Regions from separate parts of the Pelotomaculum sp. PtaB.Bin117 genome, predicted to be linked through region 2. Evidence: riboswitches for the same ligand, from Rfam matches in the RefSeq annotation. Region 2 holds a riboswitch; each other region holds the start of a gene.
The links. A riboswitch is a leader RNA that binds a small molecule or an ion and turns the genes downstream of it on or off. The one in region 2 is predicted to bind molybdenum cofactor.

Region 1: linked by a shared signal. The riboswitch ahead of A4E54_RS00650 (fibronectin type III domain-containing protein) and the one ahead of tsaA (tRNA (N6-threonylcarbamoyladenosine(37)-N6)-methyltransferase TrmO) in region 2 are both predicted to bind molybdenum cofactor.
Region 3: linked by a shared signal. The riboswitch ahead of A4E54_RS00975 (heterodisulfide reductase-related iron-sulfur binding cluster) and the one ahead of tsaA (tRNA (N6-threonylcarbamoyladenosine(37)-N6)-methyltransferase TrmO) in region 2 are both predicted to bind molybdenum cofactor.
Region 4: linked by a shared signal. The riboswitch ahead of A4E54_RS14130 (hydrogenase small subunit) and the one ahead of tsaA (tRNA (N6-threonylcarbamoyladenosine(37)-N6)-methyltransferase TrmO) in region 2 are both predicted to bind molybdenum cofactor.

The regions. Positions count from the first base shown of each region.
Region 1 is NZ_MVQM01000020.1:230-4,416, forward strand. Features, by position in the region: partial or broken gene A4E54_RS00635 (hypothetical protein) at 1-6, shown strand, start outside; gene A4E54_RS00640 (energy-coupling factor transporter transmembrane component T family protein) at 3-827, shown strand; gene A4E54_RS00645 (Ig-like domain-containing domain) at 912-1,829, shown strand; molybdenum cofactor riboswitch at 2,013-2,130, shown strand; molybdenum cofactor riboswitch at 2,413-2,532, shown strand; gene A4E54_RS00650 (fibronectin type III domain-containing protein) at 2,769-4,067, shown strand.
Region 2 is NZ_MVQM01000137.1:632-7,530, reverse strand. Features, by position in the region: partial or broken gene A4E54_RS09805 ([Fe-Fe] hydrogenase large subunit C-terminal domain-containing protein) at 1-641, opposite strand, end outside; gene nuoF (NADH-quinone oxidoreductase subunit NuoF) at 642-2,303, opposite strand; gene A4E54_RS09795 ((2Fe-2S) ferredoxin domain-containing protein) at 2,332-2,709, opposite strand; gene A4E54_RS09790 (NADH-quinone oxidoreductase subunit NuoE family protein) at 2,729-3,220, opposite strand; gene A4E54_RS09785 (hypothetical protein) at 4,157-4,282, shown strand; gene A4E54_RS09780 (hypothetical protein) at 4,293-4,415, opposite strand; molybdenum cofactor riboswitch at 4,734-4,849, shown strand; gene tsaA (tRNA (N6-threonylcarbamoyladenosine(37)-N6)-methyltransferase TrmO) at 5,018-5,809, shown strand; gene A4E54_RS09770 (response regulator) at 6,078-6,773, shown strand; gene A4E54_RS09765 (SoxR reducing system RseC family protein) at 6,759-6,899, opposite strand, start outside.
Region 3 is NZ_MVQM01000030.1:106-5,512, reverse strand. Features, by position in the region: gene A4E54_RS00995 (energy-coupling factor transporter ATPase) at 1-436, opposite strand, end outside; gene A4E54_RS00990 (hypothetical protein) at 437-1,018, opposite strand; gene A4E54_RS00985 (hypothetical protein) at 1,035-1,472, opposite strand; gene A4E54_RS00980 (hypothetical protein) at 1,491-1,745, opposite strand; gene A4E54_RS00975 (heterodisulfide reductase-related iron-sulfur binding cluster) at 1,806-3,947, opposite strand; molybdenum cofactor riboswitch at 3,937-4,056, opposite strand; molybdenum cofactor riboswitch at 4,096-4,218, opposite strand; gene A4E54_RS00970 (hypothetical protein) at 4,277-4,480, opposite strand; partial or broken gene A4E54_RS00965 (zinc ribbon domain-containing protein) at 4,540-5,407, opposite strand, start outside.
Region 4 is NZ_MVQM01000170.1:13,932-27,634, forward strand. Features, by position in the region: gene A4E54_RS14120 (DUF6125 family protein) at 1-89, opposite strand, end outside; gene A4E54_RS15825 (acetate--CoA ligase family protein) at 176-292, opposite strand; gene A4E54_RS14125 (nickel-dependent hydrogenase large subunit) at 499-1,947, opposite strand; gene A4E54_RS14130 (hydrogenase small subunit) at 1,987-2,979, opposite strand; molybdenum cofactor riboswitch at 3,192-3,321, opposite strand; gene A4E54_RS14135 (HyaD/HybD family hydrogenase maturation endopeptidase) at 3,356-3,838, opposite strand; gene hypE (hydrogenase expression/formation protein HypE) at 3,853-4,872, opposite strand; gene hypD (hydrogenase formation protein HypD) at 4,981-6,096, opposite strand; gene A4E54_RS14150 (HypC/HybG/HupF family hydrogenase formation chaperone) at 6,086-6,313, opposite strand; gene hypF (carbamoyltransferase HypF) at 6,304-8,631, opposite strand; gene A4E54_RS14160 (P-loop NTPase) at 8,653-9,375, opposite strand; gene hypA (hydrogenase nickel incorporation protein HypA) at 9,375-9,788, opposite strand; gene A4E54_RS14170 (hypothetical protein) at 10,047-10,850, shown strand; gene A4E54_RS14175 (DUF2935 domain-containing protein) at 11,026-11,949, opposite strand; gene A4E54_RS14180 (hypothetical protein) at 12,086-12,232, opposite strand; gene A4E54_RS14185 (cold shock domain-containing protein) at 12,499-12,696, shown strand; gene A4E54_RS14190 (DUF3231 family protein) at 13,110-13,622, shown strand.

The DNA.
Region 1 (4,187 bases), on a different contig from region 2:
AAATGAAACAAATGAAACAAACGAAACAAAAAAAACAAGCGAGAGGTCTGAAGCTGGGCCAGTTCGTCCTGGGCAATTCGGTCATCCACCAGCTTGACCCCAGGACCAAGATCATCGGCTGCTTTGTCGTCATCTTTTCAGTATTGATGAATTTCAAGTGGTACGTGATCCTGCTCAATATCTCCATCATCATAGCGGTCATTTTATTGTCGCAGGTAAAAATAGCCCGTATTCTGCGCGGCTTGCGCAAGCTGAGGTACTTGTTTCTGTTTTCGTTTATCTTCCAGGCAATTCTCACATCTGGCGAGCCGGTTTTTCACCTGGGCGGCGTTAGTGTGACCAGAGAGGGCATCGCCCTGGGCACGTCCACGATCTTTCGCCTGCTGATCCTGTACCTGGCTTCCTCCCTGCTGACTATGACCACGTCGCCGCTGAAGCTGGCCTCCGGGATCGAGTCCCTGCTCTCGCCACTGCGCTATCTGAGGATACCCGTGAGCCAGTTTTCCATGCTTATCAGCACCGCCTTGAGATTTATTCCGACCATCATCGAAGAAGCGGAGACCATAACGCGCGCCCAGAGGTCCCGCGGCGCGCAGTTTAACTCACCTAAAATTATCACCAGGCTGAAAAGCTATACAGCCGTCCTGATCCCGCTGCTGGCGGCGTCACTGCAGCGGGCCAACGACCTGGCCGTCGCCATGGAAAGCAGGTGCTACACCGGCGGCTCCAGCCGGATCAGAACCGGCAGCCTGCGTTTTAAGGGAAAAGACAGACTGGCGATAGGGTTTGTTTCCCTGGCCTTCGTGCTGTCAGTTGTATTGATCTAATTAGGGGACATTCCTCGTCAGTAAAAGAATACCTATAATTGAGGTGTGTCCCCTTACCTTAGAGGAAAGAAAGGATGATAATCCGTGTTTGCCGGCAGAAAAAACCTTTTTGTGAAGTCAGCCGTCTTATTGCTGTTGTTTTTATTCTTTGCCTCCGCCGCTTTTGCCGCCCAGGGAGGGGAAAAATCATCTTCCCCAGGAATACCCGGTCAAAAGCCGTTAAGTTTTGTTTCAATTACACTAGTTGACGGCGGCGGCAATGTGCAGGACGCCGCCGACGTACCCACGGAACCGAAATTCAAGCTGGAGTTCGACAAGAACGTGGTCAACAGCACCATCTGGGGGATTAACCAGAATTGCTTCAGCCTGTTCTCCGAAAACGGTGAGAACATCCCCGTTAGCGTGACCAAAGTGGATGACAGCATCGATTTTTCCCAGAGAAACAACGTATTCGTCCAGCCGTCCAGCCCTTTAAGTCCTGGAACATCATATACTTTAAAAGTGTCGCCGGACCTGAAAGCGAAAAATGGCGTTTCCGTCCTCGGAGGGACCACGTCCGGCCAGGGGTTAAACATTTCCTTCAAGACCCAGGGACAGGCGATATCACAGGCGGTAACGAAACCTGTTACGCAGCCTGCGGCACAAACCACAGCCGCCACCCAGCAGCCGGCTTCGCCTGATTCCCAGCCTGCCCTGCCGGGCGAAAAGAACGCCGCACAAGCAAACAGTGAGACCGCGCAACTCCAGGCCAACGCCGGCGGCAATGAGGCAAATACCGGTCAGGAAAACAAGTCGCCGGGAGCGGCGGCAGCCGGGCAGCAGCAAGTTGCCGGGAATACAAGCGGGGAAAGCGCGGCATCCGGGCAGACAGGAAAGCCGGAGAGTCCCGCGCAAGCCGGCATGGGACTGGATTACACCAATTTGCTGACTATCCTGACCGTCGTTTTAATCGCCGGCTGGATAGTGGTGGAATTGTTTGTCAAGAAGAAAAAAAGGAGTTAATTGTAACACCGACTCTAAGATAGCAATAGTTTGTCTTAATCTAAAAATCTTTTGCAATTTTTTTGCAAAAGATTTTTCGTCGACATGGAATGACATATTTCTCATCAGTTGTATGATAAAATAAACCATATTGATTATCATAGTGGTAAATGAAGATTAATTTACCACCGCTAGGGACGAAAATTTAATAATTTTATCCGAGTCTAACCGCCTGTGGCTACGGCTATGGCGGCAGACCTTCAGGGTTTAACTGGAAACGGTTAAGCCTCCCGGTATGGAAAGGATAGGTTTTTTAAGAAGAAAGCTTTGTCTTTTTTATTAACCGGACAAAGCTTTTATTTTTAATTGAAATTATTCTTTTCGTGATGTGTGGATAAAGTGGGTTTAGGCATAAATAAGAGAGCGATTTGTTATGGTAATATAGGATTATATTTCAAAAAGCGGGACTATTGTCCATATTAATTTAAGACCTGATGCTTATTTACAGATTAAGACATTGCAGATAAAATATGTTCAATACTAAGGATTTATCTGTTAATATGACTTAATTATTCATTAAATTAAATAATTTGTATTTTTAAACTTAAATATTTCTTTCCGAGTCAATTAACCTAAAGCGTATAACCATGGTTTTTGGGCCTGCAGGGTGCGCCGGGAAACTAACGTGCCTTCCATTGCGAAAAGGAGAGTTTTTGATCTGGCTTATGATGCCGGGCGAACTTTGTTTTTCGCAAAGCTTGCCCGGCATCATTTTTATATAAGTGACCTTTGGACATACATTAGCGATGGTATTAGGGCCGTAGCGCTATATGCCCTAAGGTTGCCGAAGGCGAATTTGTTGTCACAAATACGTTGCCGGAAGTGATGAGGAAAAAGGTAAAACAAAGGCAATAAAAGGGTAACCGATTGAAAAAAAATATTTTTAGGAGGGAAAAGTTCATGTTTAAAAGCAGGTTTTTCAAAAAGAGCGCCAAAATAGTCTCCCTGTTGGTGGGAGCGACTATGCTGTTCGCTTCATTTGCCCCGGGTGCTTTCGCCCTGAACTACAACGGCAACGGCAGCGGCGCGGGCAACAAGGCGTTTAACTGCAACGGCTACAGTTACACGCAAAGCACCAAAACCTTAAAGATCTTCTTCAGTAAGCAATCAGTTAACACCAATGAATTTGATTCGAGCCAGTTTATAGTTACAAGGCAATATGACAGCTCTAACCCGTCGTTCAGTTACTCCAAGAATTCGGGAAGCGGCTGCAGCGGTATTAGCGACAGCAACCTCAACAAGGGGACGACCGTAACCCTGACCTTTGATAACGCGCTGGCTTTCAACGAGCTTTACGACGTGACGATCAAAGCGGCTACCGTTGCTGACGACAATCTTTTGACCCTGGGCAACTACCGGAACAGGAGCGACTTCACCTTCACTTTCAGGACTCCTTTAAACGTCACTCCTGCAAATGACAATGCTTTCAGTGATAGTGTTGCGCCGGTTGTCACCTACACTGTGGGCACCTCAAACGTGCCTTATGAGCCCAACGTGGGCGTCATTTTTGACCGGCCCGTCAACTCCACCACTGCCGCCACCTTATTAAGTTTAAGTGATCCCAACGGCCTGGTGGCAAACTATAAAAAAGGCGGTACGGCAGTTGTCTATGACGACACTATCGATGCCTACGCCGTTTCAGGTGCCGAGAATTACAAGCCATTTGCCAATACCGCGAACACCTTCTTCTTCTTCCCCGAGACGGTCCAGGGCAATACCAATACCTGCTATAACCGGGATTATTCCGCCGGCACCCACAGCTATACCCTGGACGTGCCGCCTGTCACTGACATAAGCGGCAATTCCTGGACCCATGCCCAAATAACCAACAACCAGCTCAGTTTCAGCTCACTTAGCAACGACCTCCCCGCCTGGTTGGACAACAGGCCCACGGTTGATACTCCAACCAGCACCACGCTGACAGTGCACTGGAACGCCAGCGGCATCACCAATTCTAGCGCAACCGAAGCGTATGACGTCTACTATTCCACCAACCAGTGGACGGGCTTTACGAAACTTAATGTAAGTGACATCACCGGTACCGCTCCTTTCTCATTCGTGGCCGGGGACACTTCGGATAATAGTGCATATGAGCTAAGCCCTCTTACCACTTATTACTTCCGAGTCGTGCCCAAGAATACCACCTACACCCTTGAAGCGGGTTTTTCCGCGGCCGGATCAGGTGCTACGACCTCTTAAAATCAGGTGAAATGAGCTGTTATTCTCAGCCCCGGCCGTCAGACCGGGGTTTTCCTACCTAGACAAATTTTTTTAAGCGGGTAGGAATTTGTTCCACAATGTAGAATATCATGGTATATG
Region 2 (6,899 bases):
TCTTCAGTCTGATCCCGTTCGTATATAGCGCCGGTCGGGCAAACCAGCACGCACTGGCCGCAGTTTACGCAATTGGATTCGGCTAAAACCATGTCCACGCCCGGCGCGATAACGGTGTCAAAACCGCGCCCCTGCGGGCCGATTGCGCTTACCGTCTGCACCTTTTCACATACCGAGGCGCAACGGCGGCACAGGATGCATTTATCGGGGTCGCGAATTATAGATACGCTGGAGTCATCCATTACGTGCACGGGATTAGCCCCCGAATAACGGACTTCCCGGATTCCGAACGCTTCCGCCAGGGACTGCAACTCGCAATTCTTGTTGCGCACACAGGTCGGACACTCAAACGGGTGGTTGGAAAGAATCAGTTCCAGCGTCATCCGGCGTGAAGCGCGCACCGCCGGGGTATTGGTCAGCACAACCATGTTTTCTGCCGCCGGGGTCACACAAGCTGCCTGCAGCGTGCGGGCGCCCTTGACTTCAACCACACAGATCCGGCAGGCCCCGACGACATTGATATCTTTTAAATAGCATAGGGTCGGTATATTTATATTTACTTTCTTGGCCGCTTCGAGAACAGTTGTGCCCTGTTCCACCTGCACTTCTTTTCCGTCAATTGTCAAAGTAACCATTGGCATTTATCTCACCCCTCCTTCTGCTGTGTTTTGACAGGGTGAATCAAAAAGAAACGCGCATACTGAAGCCGGACAGTGCTTATCCCTGACATGTGCTTCGAGTTCTGGCCTAAAGTAGCGCAGCATACTCAGCACGGGATTGGGGGCAGATTGTCCCAATCCGCACAGCGCGGTGTTCTTAATATAGTCGCACAGCACTTCAAGTGCTTCAATATCTCCGTCTTTTCCCTCGCCGCGGGTAATCCGCTCGAGTATTTCCAACATCCTCTTGGTCCCGATGCGGCAAGGGGTACACTTGCCGCAAGATTCCTCATGGCAAAATTCGACAAAGAACTTGACGAGGTCAACCACACAAGTGTCTTCATCTATTACAGTCAGGCTGCCGGAGCCAATAAGGGTCCCTAATGCGGCCAGCGATTCGTAATCCATACTGACATTAAGGTGCTCAGCGGGAATAAAGCCGCCTACGGGGCCACCTGCCAGCACTGCTTTTAATTTTTTGTTGTTAAGTATTCCGCCACCGATATCAAAAATGATCTCTTTCAAAGGTATTCCCATCGGCACTTCGATCAGGCCGGTGTTGTTCACTTTCCCGGTCAGGGCGAATACTTTTGTGCCTTTGCTCTTTTCTGTGCCCATAGAAGCATACCATGCGCCGCCTTTTAAGATAATAGGGGGAACGCTGGATAATGTTTCTACGTTGTTTATTAATGTCGGTTTACCCCACAGCCCTTCATTGGCCGGGAAGGGAGGCCGCGGCCTGGGTTCGCCGCGGCGGCCCTCGATGGAAGCCAGCAGGGCGGTTTCTTCCCCGCAAACAAAGGCGCCGGCGCCGACCCGGATATTTACCTCAAAATTAAAACCTGTACCTAAAATATTCTCTCCCAATAACCCGAACTCACATGCCTGATTAATGGCATGCCGCAGTTTTTCCACCGCCAGAGGGTACTCGGCCCGGACGTAGATATAGCCCTGATCAGCTCCGACCGCATAGCCGGCGATGGCCATCGCCTCAATAACGGAGTGCGGGTCACCTTCTAAGATTGACCGGTCCATAAAAACTCCCGGGACTCCTTCGTCTCCGTTGCATACCACATATTTTTGCGTTCCCCGGGCTTTAGCGGTAAATTCCCACTTTAAGCCGGTTAAGAAACCAGCGCCTCCCCGGCCACGCAAGCCGGATTTTTTCATCTCAATGATTACTTCCTCCGGTGACATGCTTGACAAAACCTTGGCCAACGCCAGATAACCTTCACCGGCAATATATTCCTCAATATCTTCGGGATTAATAAGTCCGGCATTACGCATGGCAACCTTGGTCTGTTTGGACAAGAAAGGGAGATCCTTCATTAATGTAACAGTTTTCCTGGTATTGGGATCCTGGTAAAGCAAATGCTTTACGATCCGCCCTTTAAGCAGGTGCTCGTTCACGATCACTGCCGCGTCTTCAACCTTAACCCGGCAATACATCACTCCTTCGGGATATACCACGACAAGCGGACCTAGTTCACAAAACCCCATGCAGCCGGTTTCGACAACTTTTATTTCTTCTTCGAGCTGGTGTCTTGTGATGCCTTCTAATATAGCTTCTTTAACGGCGCGGCAGCCTGAGGTAACACATACTGACCCCGCACAAACCAAAACATGTGCCCGGTAATAATGCATATTGGAATCCTCCTCTCACTAATTTCAATTAAGCTTGCTGCATCAGTGCGTATTCCTCAACAACTCTGCCGTTAATAACATGATCAATGACGATCCGCCGGGCTTTTTCTTTGTTTAAACGAGTGTAAATAACCTGGGGCGAACATGGCTTGATTACTTCAAGCATGGGCTCATGCTCGCACATCCCTGCGCAGCCTGCCTGAGTAATAATTACATCGGAAATATTTCTTTTTTCTATTTCATCAATAATTGCCATCATCACATCCCGCGCCCCGGCAGCTATACCACATGTTCCCATATTTACCACAATTGTTGTTTTGTCGCCTATCTGCCGCTCTTTGATTTTAACCAGCGCGGCTTCTTTGAACTTTATCAGTTCATCAACTGACTTAACCCGTTTCATCATCAATCACCGTCTTTCATCTTTACTCTTTTTCTTTGAGCTCATTAATGATTTCCGGGACAAGATCCGGCTCCATCCGGGCACGCGGCTCTGAATTGATTGTAATATTCGGAGCCACGGCACAAGCTCCTAAACACCTGATTAAACCAAGGGAAAACATATTGTCGCCGGTGGTATCATGCGGCTTAATCCCCAGTTCTTTTTCAAACCGCGCCAATACTTGGGGCGCTCCCCGCAAATGACAGGCGGTGCCATTACAGAGGGATATCTCATACTTGCCTTTTGGCTTTGATGAAAAAAAATGGTAAAACGTAATAACTCCATTAATAGCGCTCAAGGGTACATCCATTTTGTCGGCAATGATTAGCTGCACATCTTTTGGCACATAACCGTAATTCTTTTGCACCCAGTACAATATCTCGATTAAATCGTCCTTTTTCCCTTCATGCCGGGCAATCACTCTTCCCAGCTCAGCATCTAGATCACACCGGCACTTGGTGACTGCTGCTTCCATTTGTTTCACTCCTCGCTCTCGGCTATTCGATTTTTATTCTTATCAAATCTTTAACAGCCCTCGTTGATTATCAGGTCATATTTGTTTGCCACAATACTGCTTTCAATGCTACCTCCACTCCTTTGATTTTAAATTATTATAATAATAAATGAACATTCATTAATTTGTCAAGCAATTTAAATACATAACCCCTAGATTCTTTCCATATAATAAGGTGGAAATAAGCCAAAAAAATAAATAAATATTAATTCACATAACAAATAAATTTATGCAATATATTCAGAGCAGAAAGCTAATTACAAAATATTGCAATAGATAGTATCGTTGGATATTGATAATGGAATAGCCTGCATAGTCGCTATGGGTTCTGGGAATCAGTCTGGGGATTTTTAAATAACTAAAAAATCAGTCCTGCGGGGCTGCAGAGGCGGTGATTCCCGACCGGCTTAAAGTGGGAGTTCACCGCCAAAGCCAACGCGATACAAAAATATTGTATAATATCTAAGATATGCAATTAATGTGCCAACATTGAAACCCGCAGCGATATAAATACATTCACAGATAAGCCACTAAAAATTTCAACCGTTAAATTCGGCTAAAATCGGCCATTTACCATAAATCACATATAAAATAGAGTAATAACTGCCGGGGAAACATGCTTACTGAAATAACGAATAGGGTAATTAAAAAAAAACCACCAGCCATATTAAGCGCGGCATCCAATCCAACATACGTTCATATAATGGACGGGTGTCCATATAATCGACACCCGTCCATTTAATTGACACCTGCACCATAACGATAATCTGCCAAGACATCCCGTAAGCATCAATACAGATATGTGCGCGGAATGCGCTGACAAGCCTTGCGTGACGGCTTGCCCGGAGTCGGTTTTCGCTGTACATAGAAGACGATTACGAGGATGAAGTAATTGAAATGGTAAAGGAACACCGGAAAAAAATCAAGTATACCTGCACCCCGTGCCTGCCGACCGACGGCAAGCGGGACGCGATGCCCTGTGTCGCGGCATGCGGCAAAGGGGCCATTAAACACTCCTGGTAGGCGGATAAACTTACAAGGTGGGGAAATAGGCAATGGATATGATTAAACTGATTATTGACGAATCTTCCCTTGCTTGTTTGGCAAGACCCCAGGTCTTCAGGGGCTCACTCGGGTACAATTGACCTTTTGACATGCTCATACCTCCATTTAACAAAAATTTCTTAAATAATAACCGTCTGCGATTAATTAAGATCTAGAACAGATCTTCCTGCCTCAGCATTTCCAGGAACGCGTCTACCCGGATGCGGAAGGGCCCCAGGGGAACAGTAACGTCGAACTCGAGGAACAGGTAGGAATGCCGGCGGCTTCAAACGCCTTGCGGAACGCAGGGATATCCAGTTCGTGCAATTAGAAGGGGGGACCACCAATTTACGGAAACTCGGCAGTACTGAAATGCTGGTTGACATGCAATTAATTCTGCGATTATAATTGTTTCAAAGAAATACTAGGAATTGAAAGTACTCCGAGCCTTTTTGCCTAAAGGATATCTCTCATGGCAAGCGGCCGCTAGGTATGGCGGGAAACGGCCATGCCTCCCTGACGGAAAGGAGACAATAAGCAGCGACAGTTACGTCTGTTAGCAAAAAAAACGTCTTCTCAAGAAGACGTTTTTTTACCGCTTATTATTCAACCCTTTCCACCACACGGAAGGGTTTTTCAATACTTATAAATTTTTACTGCCAGTTTCTGCCGCGTGAAAAAAGCATAAATAGAAAAAGGGAGGGGGCTAATAATATGGATGCATTACAAATTACTCCTGTGGGTATTGTTCATTCTTCATATAATAATCCGGAGACAATCCCTATGCAAAGCCATACTGCCACTATTGAGATTTTACCCGCATATGTGCAAGGATTATTGAGAATCGAAGCGCACTCGCACCTGTGGATTTTATCCTGGTTCCACAAAGCGCGGCGCGATCTCTTGAGGACCGTTCCGGGCAGAGTGAATGCCAATGCCCCGGAGTACGGTGTGTTCGGACTGAGGGCGGCGGGACGCCCGAATCCTATCGGGCTCTCTTTAGTAGAGTTGATAAAAGTAGAGAAAAATATTTTGCATGTACGCGGCCTGGATGCCGTTGATGGCTCACCTGTCGTAGACATCAAGCCCTATTTTGAGCACGATATTATTTTTTCTCCCCGCGCTCCATACATAATGCCGCAAGATAAAAAAATACGCTACCGGATACTTTTCAAGCAAGCCTATAATCACCACCAGGAGGAATGCCGGGATTTGCAGCTTGCCCTGCGCATGGCAATGGTAGCTGAAGATGAGTTTGGCAAGCTTAACTCCCCGGAGCTTATAGTATCGGTTAAAGGGTCTGGTTGCCTGGCAGACACTATTCAGGGGTTGTTCAGGGCCAGGCTGGCTAATCCAGCCAGATTTGCATATCTGGAGAGCACGAAGAGCGCTGTAAACTGGACAAACGGCACAAAGAAATTGGCCGTAAGTCTTATTAGAACTCCAACTCGGGAAGAAATGCTGGACCTTGACAATACTGATTTTCTGAAGATAAATAGGCATTGATAAGCAATTTGATGAAAAAGAGGGGGCGATTTTTTCCGCAATCGCTAAAGCAATTTCAAGAATACCAGGCTTATGAACACCTTGGCCGAAAAAGAAAAGCTTTTAAAGCAGCTTTGGGGAAAGTTGATTTGCGCCCAGGGGAATGAGCACAAAAGAGCCGCATTGGAGATTCCACAACGGGAACTTTTCAATAGCATCCCAGCACGGCTGGGATACAACAGGACAATTCAGGTTGCGATGCCGCTTTCCAACCAAGGGGGGTGTTACAGTGTCCAATATCAAACTACTGATTGTTGATGATCACCAAATGATCCGTGAAGGTCTGGTCGCGATGCTGGGGCCAAGACAGGATATCGATATTATCGGCTGCTGCTCGAACGCTGAAGAAGCGTTGGAATTCGTTACACGCCATATTCCCGATGTTATTCTCATGGACATAAAAATGCAAAAAATGAATGGCATTGAAGCCACTCGTGAAATTACCTCCCTTGTACCCGGAATAAAAATAATTATGCTTACCATATTCGAAAACGCGGAGTCGGTCAGGCTTTCCCTGCAAGCCGGGGCGACCGGATATATGTTAAAGCAAGCTTCACAAGAAAAGCTTGCGGAAAGCATTAACCAGGTTTATCGCGGCAAAACGGTAATCGACCCGGTATTAATCAATCAACTAATTAAGGACTACGCCCGGATAGCCCAAAATTCTTTTAACCTGCCACACCCACTAACAAAAGATGACAAAAGGAATTTTACTCTGAGGGAACATGAAATCCTCAAGCATTTAAGTCAGGGGTTGTCAAATAAAGAAATATCAGAAAAAACCCGCCTGGCCGTGAACACGGTAAAAGCTCACCTCCGCAATATCTACCGTAAAATGGGCGTAAAAAGCCGTTCTCAAGTCATTTCGAAAATTATCAAGCAAAATGGAAATTTTAAAGCCCAGGAAAGGTCACTTTTCAGATAAAACATCCGTAATAACCGGCATCATTTTTATTTTCGTCATAGACCTGTCAAAGTATTTTATATATAAAAGTGTCAGAACGAAAGCAGCGATACTTGCGCCAACCTCCCACAACAACACCGGGAATCC
Region 3 (5,407 bases), on a different contig from region 2:
CGCCGGAAAGCAAGTGCGGGGCGTGATGGCGCAGTTCCGCCAGGCCGACGGACCGCAGCGCCCAGTCGATGCGCTCTTTTACTTCCGCGGGCGGGAGTCTCAGGTTCTCCGGGCCAAAGGCGACATCCTCCTCCACGATGGAACTGATAATCTGGTTGTCGGGGTTTTGAAAGACCATCCCCACCTGGCGCCTGATTTCGTTAAGAGAACTCCTGTCCGCCGTGTCCAGTCCGTTTACATACACCTTGCCCGCCGTGGGTTGAATCAGGCCGTTGATGAGACGGGCGAGGGTGGTTTTCCCGGACCCGTTCATCCCGATCAGCCCGACGTACTCGCCCTGCCGGATGGCCAGGTTTATGTTTTTGAGGGCGCGTTTTTTATCCGAATGGCCGGTGTCGTATTCTTTTGTGACGTCGATCAGTTCAATAATGTTCATTCACTCCCAGGTGGATAATCTTGGCCTCAGCCGCTTGATCAATACCGCGGCGATCAGTCCGCCCGCGGCGCCGAACAAAACATGGGAAGCCGAGGCGAACCCCAGACCCAGGGCGATAAATCCCATCGGCATCTTAAGCAATATTCCCAGAACGAGGTTCGCAACTAATTTCGACAGGCTGGTCAATGTGCCGCAGATGGCGCCGACGAAAGGGTTTTCGAGCTTGTTGTAAAATACCGGGGCGAGAAAGTCGATTAATAACCCCGGAACGAAGTATTTGAAAAATACAAACACTCCTTCTTTCCCCAGCCCCAACAGCACGGCAAGCGCACCTGAAACAATGCCCATGATTATTCCCGCTCCGAACTTGGGGATCAGCCCCTTGCCCAGAACCAGGATCCCCATCCAATATATGCTGGTATGTCCTGGCAGGTGCAGCGGCAGCCTGGTTATGTCCTTGGTGATCGAGATAAGTGTCCCGAACATGGTCAGTCTGAGCACATCGGCCAGTCCGAGCCTGAAAATGAATTTTTCCGCTACCGGCGCTTTTTCCTCCTGGTATTTCTTTGCTGTATCCTCCACCGCAGTTACCTCTTTATCAATTTATTTTGTTGATTTCACTGACATCCTCGACAAGGAAACGTTGATAGTCATTTTTCCGGCACAAGTTAACGGTTCCATGATCCGTAAAGTACAAGAGATAGTCCCTGGTAATCTCGTTCTTATTTGCCTGGAAAACAGATTTGTTGTCCACGCCTTTAACCTCGATTTGATTGAACTCGCCGATGCCCGCCGCTCCCATGGCATACAGCAGGCTCAGACCTTTAGCATCCTTGTCGCCGGGGGACTCCTGATCTTTTAGCGTTTTTAGCACATCGACACCCATGAGAGCGACAAGGTTGTTGTTCTCCTGCATCTTGATCACCGTGGCGGATTTTAGCCCCCGCTCTTTTGAAAGGTTCTCCAACAGGTAGGAACCGGCTACGGCTAAAATAATCAGAACGATGCTGATTATAATTTTTTTATTTAACGACATAACATTACCTCGTTTAGTCTATATAGAATTATTAATTGTCGAGAGTATCACCGGGAAGTTCTTAAAACAGCTGAATCCGGGGCGCGTCCACCTGCGGTAGCGGCAGTTGTAGCAGGTCAGCACGCCTTCCAGGTAGATTTCCTCCTCATTGTCATCCTTGTAAAGCGGGCAGGCTGTGGCAAGCACCATGGTCGCGCGCACATCCTCCCGGCTGCTGTCGTCCCCGAGAAAGCATTTTGTCCCACCCGTTTCCTTCACATATTTTATCAACACTTCTTTTGCCTCCATATAAGTTAAACCTTTCACCCCTTTACAAATTATTCATATCAACAGTTAGAGGCTCATTTCCAGAATTTCAGCTATATCCAGGGTTTTGATACTGTTATTAACGCCTTTAACCTTGATTTGTTCAGAAAGAGTGGCCAAGCAATACGGACAGGTCGTGCAGACCACCTCGGCTCCGGTCGAAAGGGCTTCCCCGGCCCTGTTTTGGCCGATCAAGTTTTCGGGCCCGCTTTTCATCCAAAACCTGCCTCCCCCCGCGCCGCAGCAAAAAGATTTTTCCCTGGAACGGGGCATTTCGGCCAGGCGGACGCCCGGTATGGACTTCAGAATTTCCCGCGGCTCATTATAAAGATTATTGTAACGGCCCAGGTAGCATGAATCGTGACAGGTAATTATTTTGCCGATACTTTTGCCTGGCTTGATCCTGCCTTCGTGCAGCAGGCCGGCTAAAAAAACGGAGTGCGGGATGACTTTATATCTCCCGCCGAACTGGGGATATTCGTTTTTCAAAGTGTTAAAGCAGTGGGTACAGGCAGTTAAAATATTCTTTACATTTAACTTGTTGAAAAGCGATACATTCTTTTGCGCGATCCTTTGGAACAGGTGCTCATTTCCCATCCGGCGGGCCGTCTCGCCGCAGCACCATTCTTCACGTCCGAGCACGGCGAAACTGACGCCTGCTTTCTTCAATATATTAACAAACGCGGCGGCTGCTCTCCCGGCCGTCTCATCGAACGAACCGGCGCAGCCCACAAAATAAAGGTACTGCGCGTCGGGTTTTTCGGCCAGGGTTGGCATCTCCAATTCTTTTGCCAGGTCATATCCGGTTTCGCGGCTGACACCCCAGGGGTTGCCGTAATTTTCCATGCCGGCAATGGCTTGCTTGATTTTCCCAGGCACGTTCTTCCCCGACGAGACAATATAACGGCGCAGGTCGAACAGCCTGGAGGTATGCTCGATCGAGATCGGGCAGGTTTCCATGCACCCCCCGCAGGTGGCGCAGCTCCAAATAAATTCTTCTTCATAGACGTCACCGATGAGGTTTTTCTTCTTGACGCCCTTTTTAGTCTTGTAGGAAATTGAACCTTCCGCCGCTTTTTGCTTTGCAGCTTTTGGATGCCAGACTTTCCGGTTTAAAAGCACCGGGGCAATTTTTTCTATGTGATTGCGCAGGCGGCCGTTGAACCTTTTTGGTTTGGTCGGTTCTTCGCTCTGATGGGCGGGGCAGATTTCATCACAGCGGCCGCATTTTACGCAGGCGTAAGCCTCGAAAAGCTGCTTCCAGGTAAGGTCCTCCAGTTTGCTCGCCCCGTAAGTTTTAACATTTTCGTCGTCAAATTGAATTTTACGCAAAGCGCCCTTTGGTTCCAGCGAGTGCCAGTAGGTGTTGAAAGGGGCGAACACCATATGCAGGTGTTTCGAGTGGGGGATGATGAACAATAATGAGAAAATAGCCAGGTAGTGGGTCCACCAGAAAAACATCCCGGCGGCATGAATTGCATTTTCATTAAAGCCCTCCAGAAACCTTGAAACAGCCGCAGCCAGCGGGGCGGCCCCGCTTAAAGCGGCTCCTTCGCCAAGCGCGAGCCGGGTTCCGTGAAACAGGACTTCCGTTATCGCGATGACCAGGATCAATCCAAGGATTACAAAAACCACGGGAGTGTTCTTCAGCCAGACCGGCTTTTTAACGACCCGCCGCAAAAAGCTGCCGCCGATCCCGAAGATGATTAAAGCGATAAAAATATCTTTGATGAAAAGGTAGCCGGGATTATCTCCGATATAAGGAATACTGGTTTTGAAAAGGCCTTCCGCAACCATATTGGGGATGCCCGGCAACAGGACACAAAAGCCGCACATGATAAACCCGTGCAGAAAACCAAACAGGGGTTTATTCATAATTTTCTTTTGGCCGGCCACATGGGTGAGAAAATATTTCCAGCGTTCAAGCGGGCGGTCAAAACGGTTTTCCGGCCTGCCCAACTTTATGTAGCGGCAGCGCCAATATACCTCGCATAGAAAATAACCTAACGATATGACCATGAGGACAAAAAAAATATAAATCTCCACTTTGCCTTTCCTTTCGGTTAGTGCCTGGTCCTTTACTGCAAAACTTATTCCAGCCATGCAAAAAATAATACCGGGCAAACTCTGCGAAAAAACAAAGTTAGCCCGGCACATAAGCCGGATCAAGAACTCTCCTTTTCGCAATGGGAGACATACCGGTTTCCCGGTACACCCTACCGGCCGAAAACCATGGCTTAAAAGCTTTAGGTCATATGGCTCGGAGAGTAATCATCATTAAAAAATATAAGCTTTGCCCGTTGCAAAAGGACAAAGCTTTTTTCCAAAAACCTCTCCTTTCCGCACCGGGAGGTACAGGAGTTTCCCACCGTACCCTAACGGCCTGGTTACCGTACCCTGCTTTTGTTTAGGTATGCCAGGCTCGGAGAATTCTTTGTTTTATATAACTATTCAACATTAAAAAACAATTTCCTGCCGGGGTATACTTTTTCGTTAACTTATTCTTGCCCTAATTTCAGGCACTTTGTGACACTCTGCTCCTCCGGGAGATGAATCCCGGCAGCTTCTTCGGGCACCCGTGCGTAGTCGCTGCCCGCAGTAAATTGAGGCGTGGCCTCTACCGCATTGAGAGCGTAGTGGGCGACGGATACACCGGGCGGTGCCAAGCCCGTTCCTGCTCCCATTTTGGATTTACAGCTCATGGGGAGCGGGAACACCCTTGCCTTTCGGACTTTAGGGCTTTGTTCGCGCTTATTTCCGCTCAGGCCGTGTATCTTAAAAAGAACTTTTTGCCTATATTTCTTACGGTGTTTAGATCAACACTGCCTTTCTTACCGCATTTACAAGTGAATAACGGTGCGCGCCGGTCTATTTCCGCCCCGCAGCCGGCGCATAACCGGCTTATGTCCTTGGGGTTGACCCGGCTGGTGATTATTCCATACTCCCAGGCTTTGTATTTGGTATAGTGGAATATCCTGCCCCGGAGCCAGTAGGAACGCCTGGAGTTGGCCCGCCTGCTGTATTTGCCCTGCTCGGGTTTAAAACTGTTCGAGTGTTCAAACACGATGATACTCGCTCCGTGTTCCAGGGCAAAGTCCAGTATTCTGCGGGATACCCGGTGGGCTTCATTATCGTCGATGTTATGGATCTTATTCCACAAGGCCTTATTGTCCTGCTCATCCTTGTTTAATGAACCGGTAAGACTGAGCTTGGTTGCGATTATGCCCAAAAGTCGTTTCCTACGGCCGTTTAGGTTATCGCCGCCCCGGATGAACCGGGTGGCTACCTGCGTGCCGTCGCTTTTGAATATACCGCATACCGCCAGCTTGTCGCACGTGTTTAAGTCAACAGCGCAAATTTTAAGGTTTGGGTCTTTAACCTGTTCGGCAACCGACTTAACCGCCGGTTTTTCCTTTTCAACCGGGAAATGCAGCTCAATCCGGTTCTTCTTGATTACTGCGCGAGGGCATCCTATCTTCCAACCGTCCTGAACCCGCCTGCCGGTTAAATGGTACTTCACCCAGCGCCAGGTGCTGCCGTCGTACAACTTCAGCATTATAGACTTGCCGGTGTAGCCTTTGTACTGGCCGGTATAAAACAAAGTGTTGCGCTGCCACTCTCTGGGCGGC
Region 4 (13,703 bases), on a different contig from region 2:
GCCAGCCAGCGCTTGGACATATCCTGGACCAGTGCTATTAATTCTTCTTTACTAAATAATTCGAGCGTCTTCAAGCCATCCAACTTCATGGAATAAACCTCCGCTACAATGATCTAATTAAACAATATTATAACATCTGAGTGGCACTATTCAACGAAAAGTGGAAAGTTATTAATTAGGCAGTGGACACAGGCGCTAGCTCACTCGATAATATCACGCGCGCGTCAACTACCAAACATTGATCAGGATAGGCTAATACCGGATTGAAATCCAGTTCACAAATCTCCGGCATTTCTTTTACTACAAAACGACAGCCGCGCCAAAGCAGCGATCGTTCACGAGAGCGTGTTGCCGTTATTTATGGAAGTAAAGGAGCAATTCAAGTATTTGAAGCACATGATCGTGATAGGCAATGCAGGCCCCGGACAGTTAAGAAGAAAGGCGTATGGAAAAACCACACGCCTCTTCTTATCCATCACGCATGCTTCAGCACTATTTTTAGATCCTGAAGCTTTTTACTTCTTTAGAAACGCCTTTCACTTCAAGAACGTGCACGGCGCAGGCAATGCAGGGGTCAAAGGCGCGGACTATGCGCACCAATTCAATCGGATTGTCCGCGTCCTTGACCGGGGAGCCCACCAGAGCCTCTTCTATCGGCCCACGCTGCCCTTTGTCATCCCTGGGCCCGCCATTCCAGGTAGTCGGCACAACTGCCTGGTAGTTTCCGATACGGTAGTCCTTAACCGTAATCCAGTGCCCCAGAGCGCCGCGCGGAGCCTCATGTAACCCCACGCCGGACCCTTCTTTAGGGACGTTAAACGGCGCGAAGGCCGGCTCTCCGGGCACCAATTGATCCAACCACCCGGACATGGCATGGGCAACCTGACCGGATTCCAAAGCGCGCGCGAAATGCCGCCCAAGCACTGAAAAACCTTTTTCCCCCAAATCGATAACTTCTTTTTGTTTATTTACAATCTGGCGGGCCAGCGGTCCCACTTCATACGGCGTTCCTTCGTAACGCGGCGCCTTTAACCAGGAATATGCGCCCTTCTTGCCGGGAGCCGGTTCGGTCATCCCTTCCCCGGGATACTTGCCGGTAGTGCTGTCATTGAACCAGGAATACTTTACTTCTTCAGTTATCTTCTTCTCGTCAACCGGCAAGAACTGGCCGTTGATATAGCGGCCGCGCCTAAACAACTGTTTTTGCCCGTCCGGATCATCTTCATCGGTCAGCCTGATCCCGCCGTAGGACAGCATGTTCTTACAGCCTGTCCCGATGCTGAACCCGTCATCGCCGTAGACTCCCGCCACCGCCAGCACATCCGGAATATACACGTCATCAACGAAAGCGGTTATTTCCCGCAGATACTGCCTGAACTGGGTGATTTTTTCAGCCGTCACCGTTTCAGTCACGCCGCCCGCGGTAAACACCGTGACGTGGGGCATTTTGGCCCCAAAGACCGCCAGCATCTCCTGCGCTTTTTTGCGGATGTCCAGAGCCTTGATGTAATGCTGCACCGCCAGGTCGTTAATAGCTTTCGGCAGGCGGTAATCGCCCTCATAACGGGGGATAAAAGGCGCCGTATCAGGACCCTTGACATAATCCAAAGCCGCCAGGTGATAAAAATGCAATATATGGGACTGTAAATAATTCGCCCCCTGGATTAAATTGCGGACGATCCTGCCGTTCGGCGGGGGCTTTACGCCAAAAGCGTCATCAAGACACAGCATCGAGGCCGTGCCGTGGGCAATCGGGCAAACCCCGCAAATCCGCTGCATAATATGACAGGCGTCGCGGGGATCGCGGCCGTTTAGAATTAGTTCGAGTCCCCTGAATAATGTCCCGCTTGACTTGGCGTCAATAACTTTTCCGCCGTCTACTTCCACTTCAATTTTCAAGTGTCCTTCAATCCGGGTTACCGGATCAATTATAATTCGTTGTGCCACTTTATACTTTTCACCCCTATCAAACTAGTATTGCCTTAACTAGCTAGTTTTCTTCTTTTCCGGAAATTCTATTTTCAGGTTCGGCACAACCGGCGCGTAAGTAACCTTTTCTTTATTCGTCAGGGGATATACGCCGTAGAAAGGCGCGCTTTGATCAGGAAAAGTAGGTTCTGAACAAGCCTGACACGGAGCTCCGGCTTTTATGCACCAGTTCACATTATTGTTCCAGCCTCGCTTATAGCAGTCCGACGTGGCCACAAAACCCTTGCAGCCCAAAAAAGCCAGACACCCTTCATCGCCGATATGCTGGGCGAATCTACCGGCATCAAAGTACTGCCGCCGGTAACAATTATCGTGAATCGGTTCAGGATAGAACATCTTGGGACGTCCGAACTTGTCCAATTCAGGGATTTTACCGTATTTCAACACATAAACAACCGTACCCAGGAAATGATCGGGATGCATCGGGCATAAAGAAAGGTTAATGACCGGTTTATCTTTAACCACTTGATTCACACCCACCACCCCGGTAGGATTGGGCGCCGCGGCGGGGATACCGCCATATGAGGCGCAGCTGCCGGCCGCGATAACGGCTTTGGCCGTCATGCCAAGGGTAGTCACAGCCTCCAGCATGGTTAATTCTTTGTTGTTTTTCTCCGCGATGGTGCAGTATACACCCTTCTCCTTGGTGGGAATGCCGCCTTCAACCACTAGGATGAACTGATTATTGTATTTTTGCGCCATTTCATCAAAAACCTCCGCGACAAGATGACCTTGCCCGGCACTAATATTAGGATGGTATCTTAAACTAATCACATCTAGCAGCACCTTTTCAATCGCCGGCTCAACACTGTTCAGCAATGAAATGGAGCACCCCGTACAGCTGGCTCCCTGCAGCCAGATTACCGGAGGTTTGCCGTCGGCCGCGAAGGCCAGTGTTTCTTCGAGTTCGGGCCCAAGCATAGTGATTAGACTTGCCCCGGCTGCCGAAGTCATGCAGAGTTTAATAAATTCACGCCGTGTTAAACCCAAATCCTTCTCCCTCCTTAAATAGTTATATAATAAATAAAAATATTAAAAAATGGGTCTGCACCTCCCGCCCAAGAAGAGTTAAATTTCTTTATCAGAAAAAAGATAACAAAAAACTTTGCCTCACTGAAAAAAGGGCAAAGTTTACCTCACTTGCAAATGAGCACAACTAAACGGTAACTGCCGATAAAACTAACGCTCACTTATAAGCATAGAATGTTAAACCATGCTCTCCTTTCCGTAACAGGAGGCATACCAGTTTCCCGGTATACCCGATGGCCGGCGGCCATGGTCAGGCATCCAAACCCAAGGTCAAGGATACATGACTCGGAGAATATTATATTTTATTTTTAATTCGCTAAAAAAAGTTTTTTCCCTTTTATTTAATAAAAAAATTTGTCGTCTGGTCAATCTCCTTTTTAATTAAACGCACCAGGGAAGGCAGTGCCTCATTGACCGCAGGGGAAAGTTGCTCACTAAAGGCGATTTCCCCCGGTTGAATACCGTAAATAACTGTCGGCGGCAATTTTCCGAGCTTGTCCGCCGCGTAAAACACCTCTTGCAGATTCAAATCGTGCAGGGAGATAATTTGCCCGGAAGAGTTAAAAGCTATTTCCTCCGCAGGTATGCGAAATATGGCGCCCGGTTCCTCCCCGGCTTCCAGGCAGTCGATGATAATGGCATAGTCGGCGTCCTCCAGCCAATACAGCAAATCAATCCCCGCCGTACCGCCGTCCACTATTTCCACATTGGCAGGGAAAGAATCTTTTTTCAGTTCGTTAACCGCGTGAATGCCGGCTCCCTCGTCACCAAGCAGCAAGTTGCCCACACCAATGACCACAATCCTTTTTTCTCCGGCCATAAAACACCTCCCCATCAACAGATGCGCGGCAGGGGTGCGCCGGCCATCATATTTAGCTGTCTGGCGCCTCCCAGCGCGGTCCTTAAATAAACATTTCCTTTCCCGGCCTGGATATCGCCGATCCGGCAGGCATACTCCGCCGACAAGTCTTGCCTGAGATATCTCAAGAGCTCATCCGCTTCTCCCGCCGCCACTACCACGAGAAATTTACCCTCGTTAGCCAGGTAGAGGGGGTCCAGACCAAGCAGTTCGGTAATGCCTTTAACATTGTCTTCCACCGGCAAAGCCGCCTCGTCCAGCCAGAAATCCACTCCCGCGGACATGGCGATTTCTTTCGCGTTGGTAGCCAAGCCGCCCCTGGTTAAATCGCGCATCAGCTTGATCCCTTTAAATCGCTTCAGCATCTCTGTAATGATTATGCTTAGCGGGGCGCAGTCGCTGACAACCTGGCTGTCCAGGCCGAGCGCCTCCCGCTGCAGCAATATGGACAGGCCGTGATTGCCCAGGCAGCCGTTAACCAGCACCTTGTCGCCGGGCTCCAAACGCTGGTAGCCCAAATTGGCCCCGGGCAGCAGGTAGCCAACTCCCGTTGTCGTTATATAAACCTTGTCCGCCTGCCCACGGCCGACGACTTTAGTGTCTCCGGCGATTATTTGCACACCGGCGTCGCGGCAGGTGCGCGCCATGGAGGCGATTATTTTCTCCAAGTCGGCGAATGAGAAACCCTCTTCTATAATAAAAGAGGCGGTCAGGTAAAGCGGCTGCGCCCCGCTTACCGCCAAATCGTTAATCGTGCCGCAAACAGCCAGCTTGCCGATGTCGCCGCCCGGGAAAAAAACCGGATCCACCACGAACGCGTCGGTGCTGATCGCCATCCGCCCCGGTTCCGAAGAAAAAACGGCCGCGTCAGTTAAACTGTCGAGCAAATCATTTTTAAAGTACCGCAAGAAAAAATCCCGCAGGAGTTGGTGGGTGAGCAGTCCCCCGTCTCCGTGGGAGAGCAAAACGATGTCCCTGTCTTTTTCTTCAGCCATTTCTTCACTCCCTGTCAGTATCTTTGCATCACCATCAAATGGAATCTATTTATTTCAGAACAGAATTCAGGCGTTCCCTTCTGACTCCTGACTTCCGATATGTATCAGCTAAACCTCCGCCTTGGGCCACTCGTATTGATAATAAGCGGCGCACGCTCCTTCCGTGGAAACCATACATGGCCCCACCGGCTGCAAAGGAGTGCATTTCCTGGCAAATAACGGGCAATCAGACGAAACTATTTTCCCCTTCAGGACATCGCCGCAGGCACAGCCCCTGGGCGGCGGGGATTCTGCAACATCAACCGGAAACCTTACAGCCGCGTCATAAAAAGAAAAACTGTCCCGCAGCGCCAGGCCGCTTTGCGGGACCTCGCCGAAGCCGCGCCATTGAACATTTACCGGCTCAAAATATTCTCTCATGATCTCTTTCGCTTTATTATTCCCTTCTTCCCGGACCAGGCGCGGGTAGCCGTTGACGGTTTCAGCCCGGCCGCCGGCAACCTGCTTCAGCAGCAAATAAACCGCCTTCATCAGATCAACCGGCTCGAACCCGGCCACAACAGCCGGCACATTATACTTCGTCGCGACAAAATCAAAAGCCCTTCTCCCCGTTACCGTGCACACATGCCCCGGCAGGAGCAGCCCGTCAATTTTTAATTCCGGATCGCTCAGCAAATTCTCCAGGACCAGCGGAACCGTCTTGTGAAAAGACAGCACCGCATAGTTTTCCAGGCCGCGGCTGCTGGCCGCGGCCACGCTTAAAGCGACGGCGGGCGCGGTAGTTTCGAAGCCGACCCCCAGGAAAACCACTTCATCTTGGGGATGTCCGGCGGCAAAGGTCACCGCCTCCGCAGGCGAGTAAAATATTTCCACCCGTGCGCCGCGAGCCCGCTCCTGTTCAAGTGAGGAGTTTGTGCCCGGCACCCGCATCATGTCCCCGAAAGTGCCGATAACCAAATCGTGCCGGGCAGCGGCAAGGGCTATAACCCTGTCTATGTCTCCCTGACTGGTGACACAAACCGGGCAACCCGGCCCGCTTCTCAGTTCCAGGCTGCCGGCCAGCAGGCTTCTTAAACCGCTTCTGGCAATCGCCATGGTATGCGTGCCGCAAACTTCCATAAATATCGCGGGCCGTCCCAAATGGCCGGCAACTTCTTGAGCCAGGGGAACCAGTTTGGCCAGTATCCTTTTGCCCAACTCCGGGTCGCGCAGTTTATTCAGCATGCAATATCTCCTCCCACAGCTCCAGGGAGATTTGAGCATCCTCCAAGTCGATTTTCCCAATCGCGTAACCCGCATGCACCATCAGATAATCTCCCGGAACGAGGTCCTCATCAATCAAAGCGATATCCACTTTCTTACGCACCCCGAAACTCTCCACAACAGCCCAACTCTCCGACCGGTTAACTTCCACCACTTTGCCCGGTATGCCTAAACACATTTTTCCCGCCACCTCCAGTGCGCAATCATGGCTTGCCCCAAAGCTATTCCGCCGTCATTGGCCGGCACCTGCCGGTGAAACAGCACTTTCAACCCGCGTGCGCTGAGCTCTTCTTTTGCAGCCCGGAACAGGTGCTGGTTTTGCCATGTTCCGCCGCTCAAAGCAACTTTATTGATGCCGGTGGCGGCAGATACCCGCTCTACCGCTTCACCGACCATGTTCGCCAGGGTCCGGTGAAACCTGGCGGATATCAACTGCACCGGCATTCCGGCCATTTTATCATTTATTATTGCCGCCAGCATTTTACCCGGGAGGATTATTCCTTCTCCAATTTCGTAAGGATAAGGTCGAATATCGTTATCGTCCGCCTGTTCCGAGACCGCTTCCCCCAACTCCACGGCCGCCTGTCCCTCATAAGTGCTTTCCCGGCATACGCCCAAAAGAGCGGACACGGCGTCAAAAAGCCGGCCGCAGCCTGAAGATAACGGGGAATTAAAGCCGCTGCTCACCATTTTTCCGATAACATCAAGATTTTTCTCCGGGAAAATCATCCTGGCGTACTCTTCTCCTTCTCCGCCCAGAAAAGCCAGCAGGTAAGCCACCGCCGTGCGCCAGGGCTGGCGGATGGCCGCCTCGCCGCCGGGCAGGGGAACATAAGCCAGGTGAAACCAGCGCTGAAAATGATCATAGTTCCCGCTGAGAATCTCAAACCCCCAAAGGCGGCCATCCGTGCCGTAGCCGGTGCCGTCAAGGACCGCCCCAAGCACTTCTTCGTTTTCCAAACCGTTTTCGGCCAGACAACTGGCCAGGTGGGCATGGTGGTGCTGCACCGCGAAATAAGCCCGCGCCGGAATTTGGCGGGCCACCCGGGCGGAAGCGTAGCCCGGATGAGCGTCATAGGCCACGATTTCCGGGGTTGCGTCAGTTAATTTGCGCATATTGAAAAAACTGGTTAAGAGATTTTCCTCTCCTGCCAGGCTGTCAATTTCCCCAATGTACTGGCTCATAAAAGCAAGGTTTTTCTTGAGCAGGCAAAAGCTGTTTTTCATCTCCCCGCCGATCCCCAGGATAACCGGCTCATCCCCGCGGCGGGACACCAGCACGGGATGCGGAACATAACCCCGCGAGCGGCGGTAGATCTGGGTTTCCCCGTCAACAACCCGGATCAGGGAATCATCGCAGCGGTTGACTATTTCTCTGTTGTGCTGAAGAAAGTAATCGGCAATGCCGCCGAGCTCGTCCGCCGCCCGGCTGTTGTCTTTAACCAGGGGCAGATCGCTGTAATTCCCGCTGGTCATGACCAGCACATCGAAAGGCCCGCTGAATAAAAGCAGGTGCAGCGGCGTGTACGGCAACATCACTCCCAAAGTTTTTAAACCGGGCGCGAGTTCTTCCGGCAAGGCCCTGTCGGGCTTTACCGGTAAATGTTTCTTTAAAATGACGATCGGCGCCAGCGGGGAAATTAATAGCTCTTTCTCTTTTTCCCCGGCCGCACAGTATTTTTGCACAGTCTCCAGGTCCCGGCACATCACGGCGAAAGGCTTGGCGTCTCTTCCTTTACGCCGGCGCAAAGCCTTTACAGCCTCCGTATTCTTCGCGTCACAGGTCAGGTGATAGCCGCCGAGTCCTTTTATCGCGAGGATGCTTCCAGCCCGCAAAACATCCCAGCAGGTTTGCAGCCAGTTTTCCTGCCCGGCTACCCTTCCCGCGTTGCTGTCCAGCACTTCCACGCGCGGCCCGCAAACGGGACAGGCTGTCGGCTGCGCGTGAAACCTTCTGTCCGCCGGGTCATGATATTCCCGGGCGCACTGGCCGCACATGCTGAAAGACGCCATGGAGGTCTTGGGCCGGTCGTAGGGAACCTCATTAATAATGGTAAAGCGTGGGCCGCAATTTGTACAGTTGGTAAAAGGATACCGATAATGCCGGTTCTTCCTGTCAACAATCTCTCTGGCGCAGTCCGCGCATATGGCCACATCCGGAGGTACGAGCGCCTCCTTCTCTTCGCCGGGGCTGCTTGGCAGAATAACAAAAGAAGTATAGCCGGCCGACGGCATTTTGCTCAGCTGGCAATCGCTGATCATGGAAAGCCGGGGCGGGTTATTTTTTAATTCGCTTAAAAAGCCGGCAATATGGTCTTCTTCGCCCTCCGCTTCGATCACAACTCCCCGGCTGGAGTTCAGCACACTGCCCTTGATCCCCCAGGCTTGCGCGAGGTTATAAACAAAGGGGCGGAAACCCACCCCCTGCACAACGCCTTTAATCACAACGCGGTAGCGTATAACTGTCTTATCCCCGGGTTGAACCTGTCGCGTCACTGCCGCCAATCCCCCAAATCTTCAGCACAGAGCCTTCACTATTTTCTCCAATTCAACAGCAAAATCCGTTTTCAGCAGTTTAAGCGGGTCTCCAAGAGCATCTTCGAGGCTATAATCAAACAATATTGAGCCTAAAAAGGGAACCTCGAAACAACTCAACTCTTCCTTTACGGCTGACTGTTCTTTTAACCGCATATTTTCAAGCACACCGGCCACAGGTATCCCAAGCTCCTTAAGCACTTGCAGCTCTTTTTTCGCCACTGCCAGGGCTACCCGCGACTGGGTGGTAACAATGAGAAACTCCACCCTTTTAATCAAACGGATAATATCCAGGGCCGGATCACCGGTACCCGGCGGCATGTCGATGATTAAGAAATCCAACTCGTTCCACCTGGTTATCGCGAGCAGTTCTATAATCGCGTTGGAAACTTCGCTCCCCCGCAGCGGGACAGGATTGTAGCCGGCAAAATAAGTAATCGACATGAACCTGATGCCGAGAACCTCCGGGGGAATAATTCCCTTGTCCTCTTCCGGGAAAACCCCTTCAATGCCCAGGATCACATGATCGGAAGGCCCGCAAAAGTCCAGGTCCAGCAGGCCGGTCCGGAAGCCCTGTTTTGTCAAGAGCAGGGCCAGGGCGGAAGCAGTCAGGCTTTTGCCGATGCCCCCTTTCCCCCCTGATACGGCGATTATTCTTTTAACATTCTCAAATCTTTTATCAATGATATTTAGCCTGGGGTCCATTATCTCTCCCCTTCGATGTAATCTATCCAGACCCCGCGCCCTTTGGCAATCTCAAAATCAGGACTGCCGCAGCGGGGACACCTCATATAAATGTGCGCCACTTCCGGAATAAAATGAATCGCTTCCGACTCTTCTTCCGGCAGCTTGCCGGCGGCATCCCGAAAATTCCACTCATTCCGACAAACATTGCATTTCAAAGTGCTTTCATCAATCTCAATATCTATCCTGGCCATATTTAGCGGTATGCTGGATAATGGCAGGACATTTTCCAGGGCAAACTTAAATATATCCAATTCTATTTGCTGCAATTCACCCACTTTGACTTTAACCATGGTTATATCTTTAAGCTTTTCTTTAGCAGCCTCTTCATTAACGGTAAACACTATCGATTCCGCCAACGCCCACTCATGCACTTTAACACATCCTTGCAGTTGCTTTAATACTTGAGTCTATTATAACCCGAAAGACTGTATACAAAAAGGATACAGCCCTTTTTTTCTAAACGCGCCCTAACGGCCGGGTACCCAATACGCGGCACAAACAAATATAATTCGACCAGTGCAGTAAAAATTCCTGCCGTCAGCGATTCATAAATATTAACCAATTAACTAATTGCAACATAAACTTACATAGTAGGATGAAATATCCATGAAAGGAGTGGACTCTAATTGTTGGCGCGACTTAAAGCCAATAAAGGCAAGAAAATTATACTTGAACTTACCAATGGAAGAATACTTAATGGCGCAGTCATAGCAATCGACCAGGAATTCGTAAGTTTTGAAACCGATAGTGGCGTTGGGACAATTCCCATCAGCACTGTCCAAATTATCTGGGAACCCTTAAAACGTTCTCTAAGCGAAGAAAATATGGAGGTTTTCGCGCAAAAATTAAGAGATTACAAGGAGCAAATTGCTTGTACCGGCGCTCAATTTATGGGCAGCGATCCACAAGCGGAAATTGCCTGCACCGGCTTTCCTGCTTTCACTTGCCGTCAGAGTTATATCTGCAGGCCACCGGATCTCTGTTCGTTTTCATTTGCCTGTCCGGGCAGATACGTTCCTGGTCCTCCCTCAGCCGGCGGCGGATGCCCGATATTCCTCTGCGGCCCATTTCAGTTCGGGCAGCCCTGCGGGCCTTTCCAATTCGGCTGCCGACCTTTTGTGTTCGGATGTGGACCCTTCCAGTTCGGGCAGCCTTGTGGACCATTTCAATTTGGGTTGCCTTGCGGACCCTTCCAATTTGGTGGTTCACAGTGCGGCGTACTAGGCGGCTTCGCCTGCCCAGGTCAGCAATTTATCGGCGTAGCTGGACCTCAGGTGGGCTCCCCAAGTGGTGCTCCCGGAAGTCCATACTTCCCCGGCGCGCAGTTTGCGGAAGCGCCGGTGCAGTCACCAGGCATGGTATCCGGAATGGCGCAGGAAACCCATATGCCGCCAATGGATTTCTCGGTTAAAGAAGATAAAGATAACAAATAATGGTAAAACATACGATTATAAATTATATCTGTCGTTTAACATTAAGAGCCCGCGGGCTCTTTTTTATACCAAACCACTATACTATATTAATCGCATTTCTCAGTACCCCGGGTCATCAACCAGTTCCTTCCGGTCAATGACCGGGGCGGCTCAACCAGCCATTCTCTCATTATATTTAAACTGTCCTAAAAGTTTTTAATAATCGCAGGTAATGATTTGCTTCCCGGAGCACATGGTCACCTAATAGAGGCAGAATAATGGATCTGATTTTACATGCTAGAATACCCTCTGTACCTTGCCGCTTGAAATCCCTTATTCTTACAGTCGCATTTAAGCTTTCCCGGGTAACCGGAGGTAAAAGAGTAACTTGGTTGTGTGTAGCCAGTGCCCTTGCTGTAAGCACATCAAACTCTTTCCCAAAATTATTGGCTATTTCAAATAAAGCCTCCTCGGTAGGATCTAAAAGACCTCTGATAAACTTCGCATGTTCGGCCATAATCCTGTTCCAAAAAGATTCCTGCTCAACTGCAAATCCTGCTATATCAACCATTACTCTTTGTTGCAATCTTGTGAGCAAAGTAACAAACAATATCGCTTCCCTGCGAATATGGTCAATTAAGAGCGGGTAATTGAATGTAAAAAGCCTACAAGCCAAAACACCGTTCAGCACTATTGTCTTAAAATTAATCAAATCTTGAGTAATGGTAATCGCTCTCTGGTTTAAATCAACAACCCGTTGAGTCAGCATTTGAGTATTTAATTGTTGCATCCCCTTAGTTAGAGCAAGTTCCGCTGTGGTAAGACTGGTATCAATGGTAATGCCGGTGAAGAATTCTGATGCCTTCTCAGCGTTTAGTGTGAACTCAGTGACTATTTCCCCTGAAGACGCAACATCAGGGCTGATAAATCCGTCGGCGAGTGACACAGCCTCTTTTAATAAATCTTCAAACTGTTTCTTGAATGCATCCGCCTGACTGGCCAAATTTGAACACACAGGCGTGAATCCTCCTTCCAGGAAGAAGGAGTGTTCCTTCATTATCCTTAAAAAGAACAGGTGCAAATCCAGTGATTGCCTGATAAAATCTTCATTGGAAAACATAACTTATCTCCTTTCACCAACCCTTACGTTAGCAGATAAACCTCTTCCTGTTATTGATAATTTGCTCCTCTTAAATTGCTAATAAGAAAGCCGTGATGTTATATATGCCACGGCTTTCCAGAAGGACCACAGACCCTTATTTACTGTTTTTTACTTCTAAAGCTGTTTGAAGGCTTTTTCTTAACCCATCAACATCTACCTCACCGCAAATTATCACAACAATACTGTCCTTAATTTCAAGGCGGCAATTGCATTCCCTCTCCTCGCCATATCCGCATCCCATTTGAATTCCCTCCTTCCGGGTTGAATTATCTGGTGCACCTCGGTCTAAAACATAATATGTTTTTCGAGTGGAAATGGTTAATAATACCATGGGAAACTATTCCTGAAAGGTGACTTTTGGTCTTGATGTTTTGATGGGGTGTCATTTAAACGCCCCTAATTTTGCGGCAAGGTAAAAAAATCTTCGGAATTATCTTGCTTTTTTCTGGGAAAAGTGTATACTGTTGTTATTCGCCTCATTTGAGGTAGTATTAGGAGGTAAGATATTTGACAGGTAAAGTAAAATGGTTTAATGCGGACAAAGGCTTCGGATTCATTGAAACCCCTGAAGGGAATGACGTTTTTGTTCACTTTTCCGCAATTCAGGCAGACGGCTTCAAAACACTGGATGAGGGACAGAATGTTGAGTTTGACATCGTTCAGGGTAATAAAGGGCCGCAAGCAACCAACTTGATAAAATTATAGGATAAAAGATTTCTTTTATATATAATTGTATCGATTAGAACAGCCGGAACAACCGGCTGTTCTAATTTTTACCTTTCTCTCACCGGGTGACGAATTGAGATCGGGTTTATACCGACACCCCCAGTTAAAACAAAGGGATGTTCTAAGGTGGAACACCCTCGGCTAAAGCTACTGTGTTTAAGGTCTCCCATCTTTTTGCCAGTTTAATCTATAAATAGCTCCGTTTCACACCGATAGCGCGGTAGCTCTGGCTCACGGCAATGCAATAGAGAAGGCCTTTGCTCCTGTAAAGTGCTATTAGTCACTCTGTACCAGCGCCGGTGCCAAGCCAGTGAGCAAAAAACTTGATAAACAACTTATATTCTTAAGGTAATATGCAATAATAAATAAAAAAAGATGGGGAAGGTGCAATCTTGAACTTAACAAATTTAACCAATATTTTTTCAGAACAGCAATTGAATAAAATGAATTGGGGAGAGGCATTAGGATTATGGGATATCACCAGATTTAAGGTAATTGGGTTAACTCTGATAGAGAGCTATTTAGCTCAGGCTAAAGACATTGAACTTAAAAATTCAATAAATAGTGGTGTCGAAATGCTTATTATTCCCCACATAGAAAAGTTACAGAAGTTTATGCACAAAGAAGGGATAGAGGTACCTTCTGTACCTCAACGGAAAAACCTTGATATTATAGGAAAGCAAATTGAACCCAATACTATAATTCAAGATGATGAGATTGCCAACAGTCTAAGAGAAGTCTACAGGCTTGGATTGAACCTCGATATGCGGGCATTAACCTCTTCAATAAGGGATGACGTCAGAAACCTGATTTGGAATATCTTGACCGATGATTATAAAGGTTTTGATGCAATGATAAAACTTCACAGAAAAAAGAACTGGCTCAGTCCTCCCCCGACCATATAAATTAAATCCAGATTTGATGATTAGGATTATTTCATCATACTATATTTTTGTTTTTCATAAGATAATGGCAACAGCTTCCAG